2 regions of the Faecalibacterium sp. BIOML-A4 genome follow, and region 1 is predicted to be linked to the other one. Evidence: riboswitches for the same ligand, from Rfam matches in the RefSeq annotation. Region 1 holds a riboswitch; the other holds the start of a gene.
The links. A riboswitch is a leader RNA that binds a small molecule or an ion and turns the genes downstream of it on or off. The one in region 1 is predicted to bind thiamine pyrophosphate.
Positions count from the first base shown of each region.

Region 2: it holds a riboswitch for thiamine pyrophosphate, as region 1 does, so the genes downstream of both, GKG34_RS04320 (energy-coupled thiamine transporter ThiT) here and thiD (bifunctional hydroxymethylpyrimidine kinase/phosphomethylpyrimidine kinase) in region 1, are expected to answer to the same signal.

Region 1 covers NZ_WKZG01000015.1:41,175-48,680, forward strand. The annotation lists gene GKG34_RS10775 (ZIP family metal transporter) at 15-767, opposite strand; gene GKG34_RS10780 (HIRAN domain-containing protein) at 860-1,234, opposite strand; gene GKG34_RS10785 (hypothetical protein) at 1,793-2,068, shown strand; gene GKG34_RS10790 (chromate transporter) at 2,249-2,821, opposite strand; gene GKG34_RS10795 (chromate transporter) at 2,818-3,390, opposite strand; gene GKG34_RS10800 (aspartate dehydrogenase domain-containing protein) at 3,525-4,325, shown strand; gene GKG34_RS10805 (D-isomer specific 2-hydroxyacid dehydrogenase family protein) at 4,341-5,237, shown strand; gene GKG34_RS10810 (TIGR00730 family Rossman fold protein) at 5,279-5,815, opposite strand; TPP riboswitch at 5,911-6,018, shown strand; gene thiD (bifunctional hydroxymethylpyrimidine kinase/phosphomethylpyrimidine kinase) at 6,075-6,875, shown strand; gene GKG34_RS10820 (TENA/THI-4 family protein) at 6,868-7,506, shown strand, end outside.
Region 2 covers NZ_WKZG01000004.1:128,991-136,496, forward strand. The annotation lists gene GKG34_RS04305 (sigma-70 family RNA polymerase sigma factor) at 1-616, shown strand, start outside; gene sigG (RNA polymerase sporulation sigma factor SigG) at 1,173-1,940, shown strand; gene GKG34_RS04315 (sporulation transcriptional regulator SpoIIID) at 1,991-2,239, opposite strand; TPP riboswitch at 2,350-2,449, shown strand; gene GKG34_RS04320 (energy-coupled thiamine transporter ThiT) at 2,532-3,161, shown strand; tRNA gene GKG34_RS04325 (tRNA-Ala) at 3,303-3,378, shown strand; gene bilS (flavodoxin family protein BilS) at 3,442-3,933, shown strand; gene GKG34_RS04335 (DNA glycosylase) at 4,026-4,862, opposite strand; gene yfcE (phosphodiesterase) at 4,862-5,407, opposite strand; gene GKG34_RS04345 (MATE family efflux transporter) at 5,717-7,048, shown strand; gene GKG34_RS04350 (sodium:alanine symporter family protein) at 7,247-7,506, shown strand, end outside.

The sequences.
Region 1 (7,506 bases):
GCAGCCCTTTTTTCTTACAATGCCACATCCAGTGCCATCATCAGCGCAAATCCCAGCACGATGCTTACAACACCGACAGGCTCGTCGCCCTCCACGGCCTGCGGGATCATCTCCTGTGCGGTCACGCACACCATACAGCCCGCCGCTGCGCTGAGCAGCCACGGCAGCGCAGTACTGACCCATTCGGCCAGAGCAAAGGCAAGCAATGCCCCCAACGGCTCTACCAGCCCGGAAGCCGCTCCCGCAAAAAACGCCTGACTGCGGGTGCGGCCGTTATGGGCCAGCGGCAGGCTGACTGCTGCACCTTCCGGGATATTCTGCAGGCCGATGCCAAGGCTCAGCGCCAGTGCACCGCTGATGGCATCCGGCTCCCCGGTCAATGCCAGTGCAGCGGCAAGGCCCGCCACCATACCCTCGGGCAGGTTGTGCAATGTTACAGCCAGCACCATACGTCCGCCGTGCCCGGCCCCGCCTGCCAGCAGCTGCCCGGCAAACTGTTCCACCTGCAAAAGGCCCACTGCGCCAAGCACAAGCCCCACTGCCGATGGGATCCATGCCGGAAGCGGCAAAGTCTGTCCGCGCTGGATAGCAGGCAGCAGCAGGCTCCACACACTGGCCGCCAGCATGATGCCCGCTGCCATGCCGCACAGGATGCGCTGCGTGCAGGGCCGCGACCGCCGCCGCAGCAAAAACACGCCTGCTGCCCCCAGTGTAGTGCACGCCGCCGGAAACAGCAGTACCCACGCAGTGAAAACGATCTGGTTCACGATACATTCCCCCTTTGCCCGGTGTATGTGCGCCGAAGCAAAAAGGTGCAGAAAAGCCCGTCACACAAAATACAGTGTGACGGGCTTTTCTGTCAGAATGCGATGGCATCTTCTTCGTTGCCAAAGGGCAGACCCGTAGCCGGATCGACCGGCGGCAGGCCAGTCTGCCCCATATCCGCCGCCTTTACGCTGCATACCACCGCATTGGCAAGCACATACTTCACCTTTGCGGTGGCAGCAGCGCCGATCTTATCATAGATGCGGCCTGCGCTGTAACAGTCGCCCAGCACGGTGTGAGTGCTGTTGGCCACATAACCCACCTTGCCCAGACCCGGCAGTTCTGCGCGGATGGCTTCGCGGTCAAAGTCATTCTCCGGCTCCTTGACCAGCTTTACCTTCTGGCCTACTGTAAACGGCTGAGTGCCGAAGCGGTAGTTGAGTCCGGTCAATGTAACATAGTACTTCATCTTTATTTCCTCCAAAACACATGTTTTATTTTCAGGGAGCCCGTTCATCCCCTGCTGTGTCTGTATTATCCACTTTTTATGTCCAATAAAAATCACTTTCAAATAACACTTGTCATTTTTTGATATTTTTGTTCAGGTTCGCTGCACAAAGTTTACCCTCTTTTCTTTCTCCGCAGGTCAACTGTCAGGTGACAAATGGCTCTTTTCCGTTTCCGGAGCCGCATCATCCTCACTTTTGCATTTCTTTATTTCTCTTTAGGGAACATGCATTCCCGTCTTGATTCAAGTGAACAAACAATGAAAGAAATTACAAAGTGATTACAACGCGGTAAAAAATTCTTTCCTGAGTCTCCCTGTGCTTCGATCAGTTTAACAAAAACTCTTTGACTTTTAGCGATAAATTATAACAAAATCGTAGATTATCATTGAAATCTCACTTCTTAGCCAAAAAAGCTCTTGATTTTTTCGCAAAAAAGACTAGAATATCCACTTGCAGAAAGGCACTTCCTGTAGGGCCTTCTGCAAAATACATTTGCGTATGGCAAGGAGATTTTAGATATGAAACTCAAGAATGTTTGTGTTGCTGTTGTTGCTCTGGCTCTGGCTGTTGGCATGACCGCTTGCGGCGGTTCTGCTTCCTCCACTGCTGCATCCTCTTCCGAGGCTGCTTCTACCAGCACTTCTGTTGCTGCTGAGGCCGAGGAGAGCGCTTCTTCCGCTGTTGCAGAGGAGAACGGTTCTTCTTCTGAGGCCGCTTCCAGCGAGGCTGCTTCTTCTGAGGCCGCTTCCAGTGAGGCTGCTTCCAGCGAAGCTGCTTCTTCCGTTGCAGCTTGATCGCACAGCGCCTAAATTCCAATAAAAGCTGAAGCCGGGCACAGGGAGCCATGAGTTTTCCTGTGCCCGGCTTTTTGTAGCAAAATGCGCCGGAAAGGTTTATTGGGAACCTCCCGGCGCATTTTTCAGAAGCTGTCATCAGAAGCAGGATGCCCCTCAGGCAGCGTGCAATGCTTATTCTTATATTTCCCAGAACAGGATCCCCAGTCCTGCAGAGAACAGGATCATCCCAATGGGCGATGGTGCTTTGCCCTTTTTCCGGCGGCAAAGGGCATGCAGCCCCCACAGCAGCAGGAACACCACAATGGAACGGAGATCCGGTGCAATGCCTGCCTTGTCCGCTGCAAACCCGGCCAGCGTAGAAAGCGCCATGTTGACAGCAGTTGCCAGGATCATCGCCACCACACAGGGACGAACGCCGCCAAGAACTGCATTGACACCGGCATATTTCATCAAATTCTGCAGCACCGATGCAATGAGCAGAATGATCACAAAAGACGGCAGCACCACACCCAGCGTGGCACACAGCGCGCCCCAGAAGCCGCCCTGTGAAGCACCGATGAAGGTGGCCATATTGATGGCCAGCGGGCCGGGTGTGGATTCCGACACGGCAATGAAGCTGAGAAATTCGCCTTCCGTCAGCCAGCCGTGTCCTAAGACCGTTTCCCGCACCAGCGAGATCATGCCGTAGCCGCCGCCGAAGGACAACGCACCGATCATGAGGAAATTCCAGAAAAGTTCTACATAGATCACGGCTTCTTCTCCCCCTTCCGCAGCTGCTGTACTGCATACACCAGCAGCCCGGCCGCACCGCTGAACAGGATGTAAAAAATGGAAGAGAATGACACTGCTGCAATGGAACAGCCCACCATCGCTGCCGCAACCGTGGTCAGGATGACAATATTGAAGACGCTGTGTTCCAGCTGCTTCAGCATTTTCAGTCCGGCGGAAAGGATCAGATAGATCACACACACCTGAATGCCGTGGAACGCACTTGCCACCACCGAAAGGCGGAGGAACTGGTCAAAGAACAGCGAGATCAGATAAATGACCGCGAAGGACGGAAGACATACCGCCACCGTGGACGCTGCCGCACCTGCCGTACCCTCGATCTTGTAGCCGATGTAGGTGGCACTGTTCACCGCCACCGGGCCGGGCGTAGACTCCGCAATTGCCACCATGTCCAGAAATTCTTCTTTTGTCACCCACTTTTTCTCTTCCACAAATTCATTCTGCAGCAAAGCCACCATGGCATAGCCGCCGCCAAACGTGAACGCACCAATTTTGAAAAACGTCCAGAAAAGCTCCTTTGTTTTCGACATAGCCTTCTCCTTTCTTGCGCCTTATTATATCATTTTTTGTTTTGATATGATATACTTTAATGGAATATGCTGTTTTCTTTGGAAAAAGCAGAAAGCTGTTTTCTTTGGAAAAAGCAGAAAAAGGAGTTTAGGATATGAAAACAAAATTTGGCATTGTAGGCTGCGGATTTCTGGGCGGCATTGTGGCCAACGCATGGAAGAACGGTCTGCTGCCGGACTATGAGCTGGTGGGCGTGACCAGCCGCACCCGTGCTTCGGCGGAAAAGACTGCCGAAACGGTGGGCTGTGCCGTGTGTGACGATGTGGATGCCCTGCTGGCGCTGGAGCCGGAGTACATCGTGGAGACCGCTTCGGTGGAGGCTGTGCGCGCCATGGCTGTGCCTGTACTGAAAAAAGGCGTGAATCTGGTCATTATTTCCATTGGTGCCTTTGCGGACCTTGATTTTTACGAGCAGGTCAAGGCCGCTGCCGTGGAGGGCGGTGCCAAGGTGCATCTGGCAAGCGGTGCCATTGGCGGCTTTGATGTGCTGCAGACCGTCACCCTGATGGCCGAGGCGCAGAAGCTGGCCGAGACGGCAGGCATTGAGACCCACACCGGAGCCAAGGGCTTCCGCAACACGCCGGTATGGGCCGACCACCTGCTGACCGATACCGAAAAGACCACTGTGTTCACCGGCAATGCCAAGCAGGCCATTGCCACCTTCCCCCGCCGCGTGAATGTGGCTGTTGCCACCTCGCTGGCCACCACCGGCCCGGAGATCACCGGCGTGACCATGCATTCCGTCCCCGGCTGGGTGGGCGACGACCACTGCATCACCGCCGAGATCGAGGGCGTGAAGGCCGTGGTGGATATCTGCTCTTCCACCAGCGCCATTGCCGGTTGGAGCGTAGTTGCCCTGCTGCGCAACCTCTCCTCCCCCGTATGCTTCTATTAAAGGAGGGCTTTGCAGATGTTCAACAAACTGGTGGCCATTGAGCCGGTCAGTCTGATCCCCTCCGCTGAGCAGGAACTGCATCAGTATGCAGAAGAGGTGACCCTGTACCGCGATATCCCGGCCAGCGATGACCAGATCGTGCGGCGTATCGGAGATGCCGATGCTGTACTTCTGAGCTACACCTCCCGCATGGGCAAAAATGTGATCGAGCGCTGCCCGAATATCCGTTACATCGGCATGTGCTGCAGCCTGTATTCTGAGGAAAGCGCCAATGTGGATATCGCCTACGCCCGCACCCGCGGCATCAAAGTGCTGGGCATCCGGGACTACGGCGACCGCGGCGTTGTGGAGTACGTCCTGCATGAGCTCACCGGCATCCTGCACGGTTTTGGGATGCCCATGCTGCGGGACGAGCCGGTGGAGATCACCGGGCTGAAGGTCGGCGTCATCGGGCTGGGTGTGTCCGGCAAAATGATCGCCGATGCACTGCAGTTCATGGGTGCCGACATTGCCTATTACAGCCGCACCCGCAAGCCGGATGCCGAAGCTGTGGGCATGGCCTATAAGCCGCTGGCACAGCTGCTGACCGAGAGCGAGGTGGTGCTCACCTGCCTGAACAAGAACGTACTGCTGTTGGGCAAGGACGAATTTGCACAGCTGGGCGCAGGCAAGGTGCTGTTCAACACCTCCATCGGCCCGGGCTTTGACTCTGCTGCTCTGGAACAGTGGCTTGCTCTGCCGGGCACCCACTTCTTCTGTGACACCCGTGCCGCTGCCGGCCCGGTGGGCGAAGACTTCTTTGCCCGTGAGAATGTGCATTGCGCGAATGTTTCTGCCGGACGCACCAAGCAGGCTTTTGTGCTGCTGAGCCAGAAGGTGCTTGCAAATATCCGCACTGCACTGGGAGAATGATATAAAAAGGAAACGCTTCCCGGCCGGGGAAGCGTTTCCTTTTAGGCTTTATTCAAAATTGTTGTGATCTCTTCCAGATTCGCCGCAAATCGGATGCCCTGCTGGCGCTGCGGCGTGGAAAGGCCTTTCTCGATCATTTTGGCAAGCAGTGCTTTCAGGCTGTCGTAGTAGCCGTTCAGATCATACAGGATGCAGGGCGCGTCCAACTGGCCCAGCGAGACCTTGGACATTACCTCTGCGATCTCTTCCAGCGTGCCGGTGCCGCCGGGGAATGCGATGAAGGCATCGCCCAGCTCGATCATCTTCGTCTTGCGCTCGGTCATATCCTTGGTGACAATCAGCTTGGTCAGGCCATCGTGCTGCAGCTCCTGCTGCACAAAGAACTGCGGTTCCACACCGGTCACCGTGCCGCCTGCATCCAGCGCGCTCTGGGCAAGCTGGCCCATCAGGCCGCTGCGGGAGCCGCCGTACACAAGGCGGTGCCCGTTTGCACCGATCCAGCTGCCCAGTTCCCGGACAGCTTCCGCCAGCGCAGGATCATTGCCCGCATTTGCTCCAAGATAGACCGTGATGTTCATGGTATTTCCCCCTTTGTTTTTTCCATTTTACCACGCAGCGGGCCGATTGAAAAGGGCCATCCCCTTGCAAATGCAGCGGCACTGTGGTATTCTTGAACGCAGAAAAAGGGAGCCTGCAAAAGCAGGCTGAGAGTGGGCTGTTTGCCCAGACCTGTGACCTGATTTGGACAATGCCAACGTAGGGAGATACTGCTGCTTCAAAGTGCGGAGGTGCCTCTTTGCGGGCATTTCCGCATTTTTTGCAAAGGAAGTTGTAACCATGAAAACTGCATTGACGATTGCCGGCAGCGATTCCAGCGGCGGTGCTGGCATCCAGGCCGATATCAAAACCATGACTGCAAACGGCGTGTACGCCATGAGCGCCATTACCGCACTGACTGCCCAGAACACCACAGGTGTGACCGGCATTTTTGAAGCCACGCCCGAATTTCTGGCACAGGAGATCGATGCCATTTTTACCGACATCTACCCGGATGCCGTCAAGATCGGCATGGTATCCTCGGCAGAGCTGATCGGTGTGATCGCCGAAAAGCTGCACACCTATGGCGCAAAGCATATCGTGGTGGACCCGGTGATGGTTGCCACCTCCGGCTCCAAGCTGCTGCGGGACGATGCCGTGCAGGCACTGACCGAAAAGCTGCTGCCCATGGCAGAGGTGGTCACCCCCAACATTCCGGAGGCTGAGATCCTTTCCGGCATGAAGATCACCGATGCGGCCGGAATGGAGGCCGCTGCAAAGCTGATCAGCGAGAAATACCACTGTGCCGTGCTGTGCAAGGGCGGCCACCAGATCAACGATGCCGACGAGCTTCTGTGGCGGGACGGCTGCGGCAAATGGTTCCGCGGCAAGCGCATTGCAAACCCCAATACCCACGGCACCGGCTGCACCCTGTCCAGCGCTATTGCGTCCAATCTGGCAAAGGGCTATGATCTGGATGCATCTGTGGAGCGCGCAAAGGCCTACATTTCCGGCTGTCTTTCTGCCATGCTGGATCTGGGCCACGGCTCCGGCCCGATGGACCATATGTTTGCACTGAAGGGAGAGTTTGTGGGTGAGTGAGCAGACCTTTGTGCAGCAGCTGGTGCAGGAAAGTCTGCCCGTGTGGGAGCAGTGCCTGCATTCGGAATTTCTGGAAAGACTTGCGGATGGCACACTGGATGAAGCCTGCTTCAAGGGCTACATCGTGGAGGACAGTCTTTACCTGCGGGAATATGCCAAGGTGTTTGCCTGGGGCATGACCAAGGCAAAGGATATGCAGACCATCCGCACCTACTATTCCCTGCTTTCCTTCGTGAATGAGAGCGAGGATGCAGCCCGCCTGCACTATCTCAAGCACTTTGGACTGACCGATGAAGGCATCCAGAGCCTGCCGCTGCGGCCGGAGAACCGTGCCTATGTGGACTCTATGATCGAAGCCGCCAAAAACGGCGAGGGCGCAGCCGAGTGCATGATGGCCTGCCTGCCCTGTATGCTGAGCTATGGCTGGATCTTCCAGAAACTGCTGGAAGAAAAGCCTTCCGTGCAGGATACCCTTTATGGTACACTGGTGGTGGACTATGCTGACAAGGGCTATGAGGCGGCCTGCCGCGACTGGGCCGTGTTTGCAGAAAAAGTCTGCGAAGGCCTGAGCGACGAGCGCCTTGCCCGCTGCCGCGAGATCTTCCATGCCTGCTCGGCGCACGAGCTGAAC
Region 2 (7,506 bases), on a different contig from region 1:
CCTGCCCCCGCCCCTGACCCCGGAACAGGAAAAGGTCCTGCTCTCCCGTATGGCTGCAGGCGATGCCGCTGCCCGGGACGACCTGATCACCCACAACCTGCGGCTGGTGGTGTATCTTGCCAAAAAGTACGAAAGCAGCGGTGTGCCTGCCGAGGACATGATCAGCATTGGCACCATCGGGCTGATCAAGGCGGTGAACACCTTCACGCCGGAGCGCAGCATCAAGCTGGCCACCTACGCCAGCCGCTGCATCGGCAATGAAATTCTGATGTACTTACGCAAAAGCTCCAACCGCCGTCAGGAAGCCAGCATCGACGAACCGCTGAACGTGGATGGCGACGGCAACGAGCTGCTGCTTTCTGATATTCTGGGCAGTGATGAGAACCAGATCAGCCAGCGGCTGGAGCAGGATGCGGAGCGTGCCGTGCTGCGCCGGGCCGTGGACAGCCTGTCCCCGCGGGAACGGCAGATCATGGAGCTGCGCTTTGGTCTGGCGGACGGCATTGAGCGCACCCAGAAGGAGGCCGCCGACGCACTGGGCATCAGCCAAAGCTACATTTCCCGGCTGGAAAAACGGATCATCCACACCTTAAAAGTACAATTGGAAAACGAGTGAGGTGAAAAAACGCGGACTGCCGCCCGCTGGGCTTGACAATCCACGCTGATTCGCGTATAATAAAGCTACAAAAGGCGCTGGCCCTGCAAACGGCTAGTTCCTTACCGGATTAGTCAAGAAAAGATGACCGCTCGGATTGGGACTCGAGGCGGTCATTTTTTCTTTTTGTCATCACTGTGAGAAACAGTCCATGTAATTTCAAACGTAACGTAGATTGCTCCGCCGAGAAGCGTGAGCAGAAGCACGACCTGTTCGAACGTCATGGTGCATCCCCCCTTTCCGCCCTTGGACATCCGGGGAGAACGAGATCTTCAAGAAAAAATCGTCTTTAGCCGGCACCCAAGTACCGGTAAGGACTAGCCGCCTGCGTTTGTGGGCACAGCGCCTGATGGCGGCGTTGCCGCCGCAAATACAGCATATCATAGATCCGCACAAAAAACAATATTTTGCCGCGCTTTCCTGCCAAACGGGAAAGCGCACAGTTTTTTCCACGCATACAATGCCGCTGCGCATCCCATACTCCCGGTGAAGATCAAAACAGACCGGGGGCGTTTGGATGTACAACAAAGTGGAGCTGTGCGGCATGAACACTGCAAAGCTGCCTGTGCTGACCGAAGCCGAAAAACGGGAGCTGCTGGCCCGCGCCCACGCCGGTGATGCAGCAGCCCGGGAACAAATGGTGGAAGGCAACCTGCGGCTGGTGCTCAGCGTGGTGCAGCGGTTCGCCCAGCGCGGCGAAAATCTGGACGACCTGTTTCAGGTGGGGTGCATCGGCCTGATCAAGGCCATCGATCATTTTGACCCCGCCCAGCCGGTGCGCTTCTCCACCTACGGCGTGCCCATGATCATTGGCGAGATCCGGCGTTTTCTGCGGGACAACAATGCCCTGCGGGTGAGCCGCAGCCTGCGGGATACCGCCTACCGGGCCATGCAGAGCCGCGAAGCGCTGGAAAAGCAGCTTGGCCGCGAGCCGACCATGGACGAGATTGCCCAGAGCGCCGGGCTCACCCGCCGGGAAGTGACGGCGGCGCTGGAATCGGTGGTGGAGCCGATCAGTCTGGAAGAGCCGGTGTACACCGATGGCGGCGATGCGATGTATGTGATCGATCAGGTGCGGGACCCGGACGGCGAGGACAGCTGGATCAGCGGGCTGCAGTTCCGGCAGACCGTGGCCGGGCTGACCCCGCGGGAAAAGCGGATCATGGAGCTGCGCTACCTGCAGGGCAAGACCCAGATGGAGGTGGCACAGGAGATCGGCATCAGTCAGGCACAGGTCAGCCGGTTGGAAAAAGGCGCACTGAGCCAGTTCCGCACCCGGGACTGAACCTAAAAAAGGCGGCACAGCTTCCGTTTTGTTCGGAAGTGTGCCGTCTTTTATCTGCGGCTGTATTTGCGCCGGGTGGCCGCACCGCCGCGCAGATGCCGCTCTGCCTTATTGCAGGCCAGAACCGCCCGCACCTGCCGGAACAGCTCCGGCTGCAGCGTCCGCAGCCGCACCGCAACATCCTTGTGCACGGTGGACTTGCTGCACCCGAACACCGCTGCCGCCGCACGCACTGTGGCCCGGTTGGCCGCGATATATTCGCCCAGCTGTACCGCCCTCTGTTCGGGGTCTCCCTTCATATCCAGACTCCTCCCATTGTGAACTTATGGTACAGCCTATGCACAGGCCGGGGCAGATATGTTCCGCCGGGGCTTGACTTTTGCGCCGGACGCGCTATACTTTTGCATGGACATAAAAACAGGGGTGCCGAAAGGCTGAGATCCGCGTTTTGCGGAGTACCCTTTTACCTGACCGGACAATGCCGGCGTGGGAGTTTGCAGAACTGTCCGTTCTTTCACAAACCCCGTGCGCCTGCTGGAAAGCGGGCGCATTTTGTTTTTGTGTACTATTGTTCTGAGAAGAGGAATCCCTATGACCAAAACCTATTCCAAAACCCGCATTCTGGTGGAGGGTGCGCTGATGATCGCCCTGTCCACCGTTTTGAGCATGATCCAGATCCCGCTCATGCCCCACGGCGGTTCCATCACCCTGTTCAGCATGGTGCCCATTCTGGTAATGAGCTACCGCCACGGCGCAAAGTGGGGCATCATGACCGCTTTCGTCAACAGCCTGATCCAGCTTGTGCAGGGCCTTGGCAATCTGGCATACTGCCAGACCCTCACGGCACAGGTGGGCTGCGTGCTGCTGGACTACCTTCTGGCCTTCACGGTTCTGGGCTTTGCCTGCCTGATCGCAAAGCCTTTCCGCAGCCGCACCGTGGGTGTCGGTGTCAGCGCCTTTGTGGTGTGCCTGCTGCGCTTTTTGTGCAGCTTTCTGTCCGGTTACATCGTCTGGAAGGACTACGACTACGCTTTCAGCTGGATGACCGAAATCGGCTTTCCCGGCATCTCCAACATGAGCGTGGACGGTCTGTGCTGGCTGTACAGTGCCGTGTACAACGCCACCTACATGCTGCCCGAAGCCATTCTGACCACGGTCCTTGTGGTGATCCTGATCCGTGTCGCACCGCAGATCTTCGACCCGCAGAACGCAAGAGCGTAAGTTTTTTCGCAGTCATTTTTCCCGCCGGGAAGGGCATTTCCCCGGCGGGAATTTTTTTGCAGAAAATCCCAAAAAAGCTGTTGACAATCCGGCAAAGCGCTGGTATAATTACTCCTGTCGTCAGGCACGGCACAAACATCTGGGGGATTAGCTCAGCTGGGAGAGCGCTTGCATGGCATGCAAGAGGTCACCGGTTCGATCCCGGTATTCTCCACCAGAAGGAAAAGCACCGCACGGAAACGTGTGGTGTTTTTTGTTGTTACCGACCAAAGGAGAAACTATGAGCTACGCGATCGTATTCAGCAGTAAAACAGGCAACACAAAATTATTGGCAGACACGCTGCACGCCTGTCTGCCACAGGAAAACTGCTGCTATTTTGGCACCCCGGACCCTGCTGCCATGGAAGCAGACGACCTCTATGTGGGCTTCTGGACAGACAAGGGAAACGCTGACGAAAGCACTTTGGACTTTTTGAAGCAGCTGCACGGCAAAAATATCTTCCTTTTTGGCACCGCCGGCTTTGGCGGCAGTGAGGAGTATTTCAACAAGATCCTGAAAAAGGTGGAGCGTTCACTGGACAGGAGCAACACGGTCTTCGGCCGTTATATGTGTCAGGGCAAGATGCCGCTTTCGGTACGCCAGCGGTATGAGGGCATGAAAAAGCAGCCGATCCATCTGCCCAATCTGGATGCACTGATCGAGAATTTTGACAACGCCCTTTCTCACCCGGATGCAGAAGATCTGGAACGGTTAAAGCAGGCAGTAAAATGATCAAAAGGCAGCGGTTTTCCTCAAACAGAGGAAGCCGTTGCCTTTTTTGCTTAGCGGATGGTCCTACGCTCCTGCCTGCGGCTCCGCGGTTCTTATCCCACGCTTCTTTTATAAAAGAACAGGTACTGCTGCACGATGCCTGCTTCCAGCCCGAACTGCGGGAACGGGTCCTGCCCGGCAAACTCGTCCCGGATGAGCCGTTCGATCCAGACATCCACCGGCACACGGCCCACACGGCCATAGCCGAACAGACACACGCAGTTTGCCACCTTTTTGCCCACACCGTCCAGTTCCATCAAACGGGCAAAAAGTGCTTCATCGGGCAGGGAAGCCAGCTTCTTCAGGTCCAGTGTGCCCTCTGCCGCCTGCTGCGCCGCATGCAGCACGTAGCGGGTGCGGTAGCCAAGGCCGCACTCCTGCAGCGCCTGCTCCCCGGCACAGCAGAGCGCTTCTGCTGTCGGGAACGCATACACCGGCCCTTCGCTATCGCTGCCCAGCCGCTCGCCAAACCGCTCCGAAAGCAGCTCTACCGCCCTGCGGATAGCCGGGATGCTCTTTCGCTGCGAGATGATGAAGCTGACCAGCATCTCCCACTCATCCTGACGCAGCACCCGGATGCCCCGGCCATATTCCATGGCACGCTGCAGAAAGTCGTCCCGGCTGTCCAGCTTTCCGCGCAGGGCGGCATAGCTGCGGCCAAGGTCGAAGTAACCGTGCCAGAAGGTTTCCCATGCGCCCGGCTCACACCGCACCGTGTAGGTTCCGCTGCGCAGTGGTCTGAGGTAAAGCAGCTGTCCCCCGGAAACAAACCGATACCAGCCCTCCGCCTGCTTCCGGGGGCGAAAGCACTGGCCGCTTTCCAGAATTTTGTCCGGGTCGAAATCATCCCGGATCTGAACCGTTTTCTCTTCCAGCTCCATTGCCCCCATCACAGCTCCAGCTCCCGGTACACTTCGCCTTCCAGCGTTTTCCAAAGGAAGGTCTCCCCTTCCAGTGTCATATAGCTATGTGCACTCCCCTCCTTCGGGATGCTCACAGAACCGGGGTTCAGGTAGAGATTGCCTTCGCCGAACTCTGTCCACGCCGGAATGTGGGTGTGGCCATGCAGCAGGACATCCCCCGGAGCCAGCGGTGGCAGGTTCTTCAGGTTGTGCACATGACCGTGGGTAGCGTAAACGAGCCGCCTGCCCACCGGCAGCACCGCATAGTCGGCCAGAATGGGAAAATCCAGCACCATCTGATCCACCTCAGCGTCACAGTTGCCCCGCACGCACAAAAGCGCCGGCTTCAGCCCGTTCAGGAGCGGGATGACCTCCTTCGGGGCATAACCCTCCGGCAGGTCGTTGCGGGGGCCGTGATACAAAAGATCCCCCAGCAAAAGCAGCCGATCTGCTCTCTCCCGCTCAAACGCTTTGATCATTTTTTTGCAATAAAACGCCGACCCGTGCAGGTCGGATGCGATCATCCATTTCATGGCAGGATTCTCCTTATTTTATAAAGTATCTATTTTTATTTTAGCCTCCCGGTGAAAAATGGTCAAGTCTATAAAAGTCATACTTTATTCGTTTGACCTCTTGACATCTGCCGGAAGCCGTGTTATCCTACAGTTAATAAAATTCGTGTGGATTTTTACAGCAGTATGCTACTTTTCGCCACACAATGACTTCAAAAGAGCCATTGTGTGGCTTTTTTGCGTCTGCTTTTATCTTCGAGCAGTCTCGCCCTGACGATTCCGCGGCTGCAGTAATTCATTCCTTTTCTCTACAGGAGCAATGCAAACACTATGAACGAGACCTTTATGAAAGAAAAACCGGTGCTGCCGCTGTTGGTATCCATGGCGCTGCCCAATGTTATTTCCATGCTGGTGAACAGTCTGTACAACATTGTAGACAGCCTGTTTGTGGCCCGCATCAGCGAAGACGCCATGACTGCGTTGTCGCTGGTGTTCCCGATCCAGAATTTTGCCAACGCCATCGCCATCGGCTTCGGTATCGGCATCAATGCCATGATCGCACTGTACCTTGGCGCGGGCGACCACAAAAAGGCCGAGACTGCCGCCACCCACGGTATGGCGCTGAGCCTGATGCACGGCATTCTCATCACCATTGTCAGCATTGTCATCATGCCGGGCTTTTTGCGCCGGTTCACCAGCGACGCAGGCCTGATCGCATCCGGCATCACCTACTCCACCATCGTATTCCTGTTTGCCACCATCAACATGGCGGCACTGGCCTTTGAAAAGATGTTTCAGGCCGTGGGCCGCATGAAGGTGACTATGGCGGCGCTGATCTTTGGCTGTGTGTGCAACATCCTTCTGGACCCCATCCTGATCTTCGGCCTTGGCCCGGTGCCTGCCATGGGCATTGCGGGTGCGGCCCTTGCCACCGGCATCGGCCAGCTGCTGAGCCTGTGCGTTTACCTCTTCGTTTACGTCCGTACTGAGCTGCCTATCCGACTGCGCCGCAGCTGCCTGCGCCCGGATGCCGCACTGGACGGCAAACTGTATGCCATCGGCGTGCCGGCCATCCTCAATCTGGCCCTGCCATCTCTGCTGGTCACCTTCCTGAACGGCCTGCTGGCGGGCTTTTCCCAGAGCTACGTGGTGGTGCTGGGCATTTACTACAAGCTGCAGACCTTCCTGTATCTGCCCGCCAACGGCATCGTACAGGGTATGCGCCCGCTCATTGGCTACAATTACGGTGCCAAACAGCACGCCCGCGTGAAAAAGCTCTACGAACTCACCCTCATCATGAGTGCTGCCATCATGGCTGCGGGCACGGTCATCTGTCTGTTCGCTTCCCGCCCGCTGATGCAGCTGTTCACCTCCAACCCCGAAACCGTCGCCATCGGCCAGACTGCCCTGCGCATCATCTGTCTGGGCTTTGTGGTTTCTGCCGTATCCACCACCTCTTCCGGTGCACTGGAAGGCCTTGGCAAGGGCGCAGAATCGCTGGTCATCTCGCTGTGCCGCTACATCGTATTCATCATGCCGCTGGCCGCTGTGCTGTGCCATTTCCTTGGTGCCAACGGCGTGTGGCATGCATTCTGGATCACCGAAGCGCTGTCCGCCATCGTGGCTTACCCGGTGTACCGCAAGGCAGTTGGAAAGTGCTGAGCCTTCTTGAAAGCGCTGGACGGCGAAGGCCAAGTAAAATAAAATAGTTTCAAGCAGTTGAGGGAGAGTTTGCCAAAAACCCTCCCTCTTTTTTGTGCATTTTATTTGACAGTACGCAAAAACTGCGGTAGAATAAGATGTTTGTTTTCCGGCATTTCGGCTGGAAAAGCGCAATTTAACAGAGGATGTGGGAAAAATATGATCGAGACGATCACGGCCGTCAATCAGGCGGTCAACCAATTCATCTGGGGCGTGCCCGCCATGGTGTGCATCATCGGCGTAGGCCTGCTCCTGAGCGTTCGCACGGGCTTTTTGCAGATCCGCAAATTTCCCTACGCCATCAAGACCACCATCGGACGCATGTTCCGCAAAAAGGACGCTTCCGATGGCGCCATGACCCCCTTTCAGGCGGTGTGCACCGCGCTGGCCGGTACCGTGGGCACTGGCAACATTGCCGG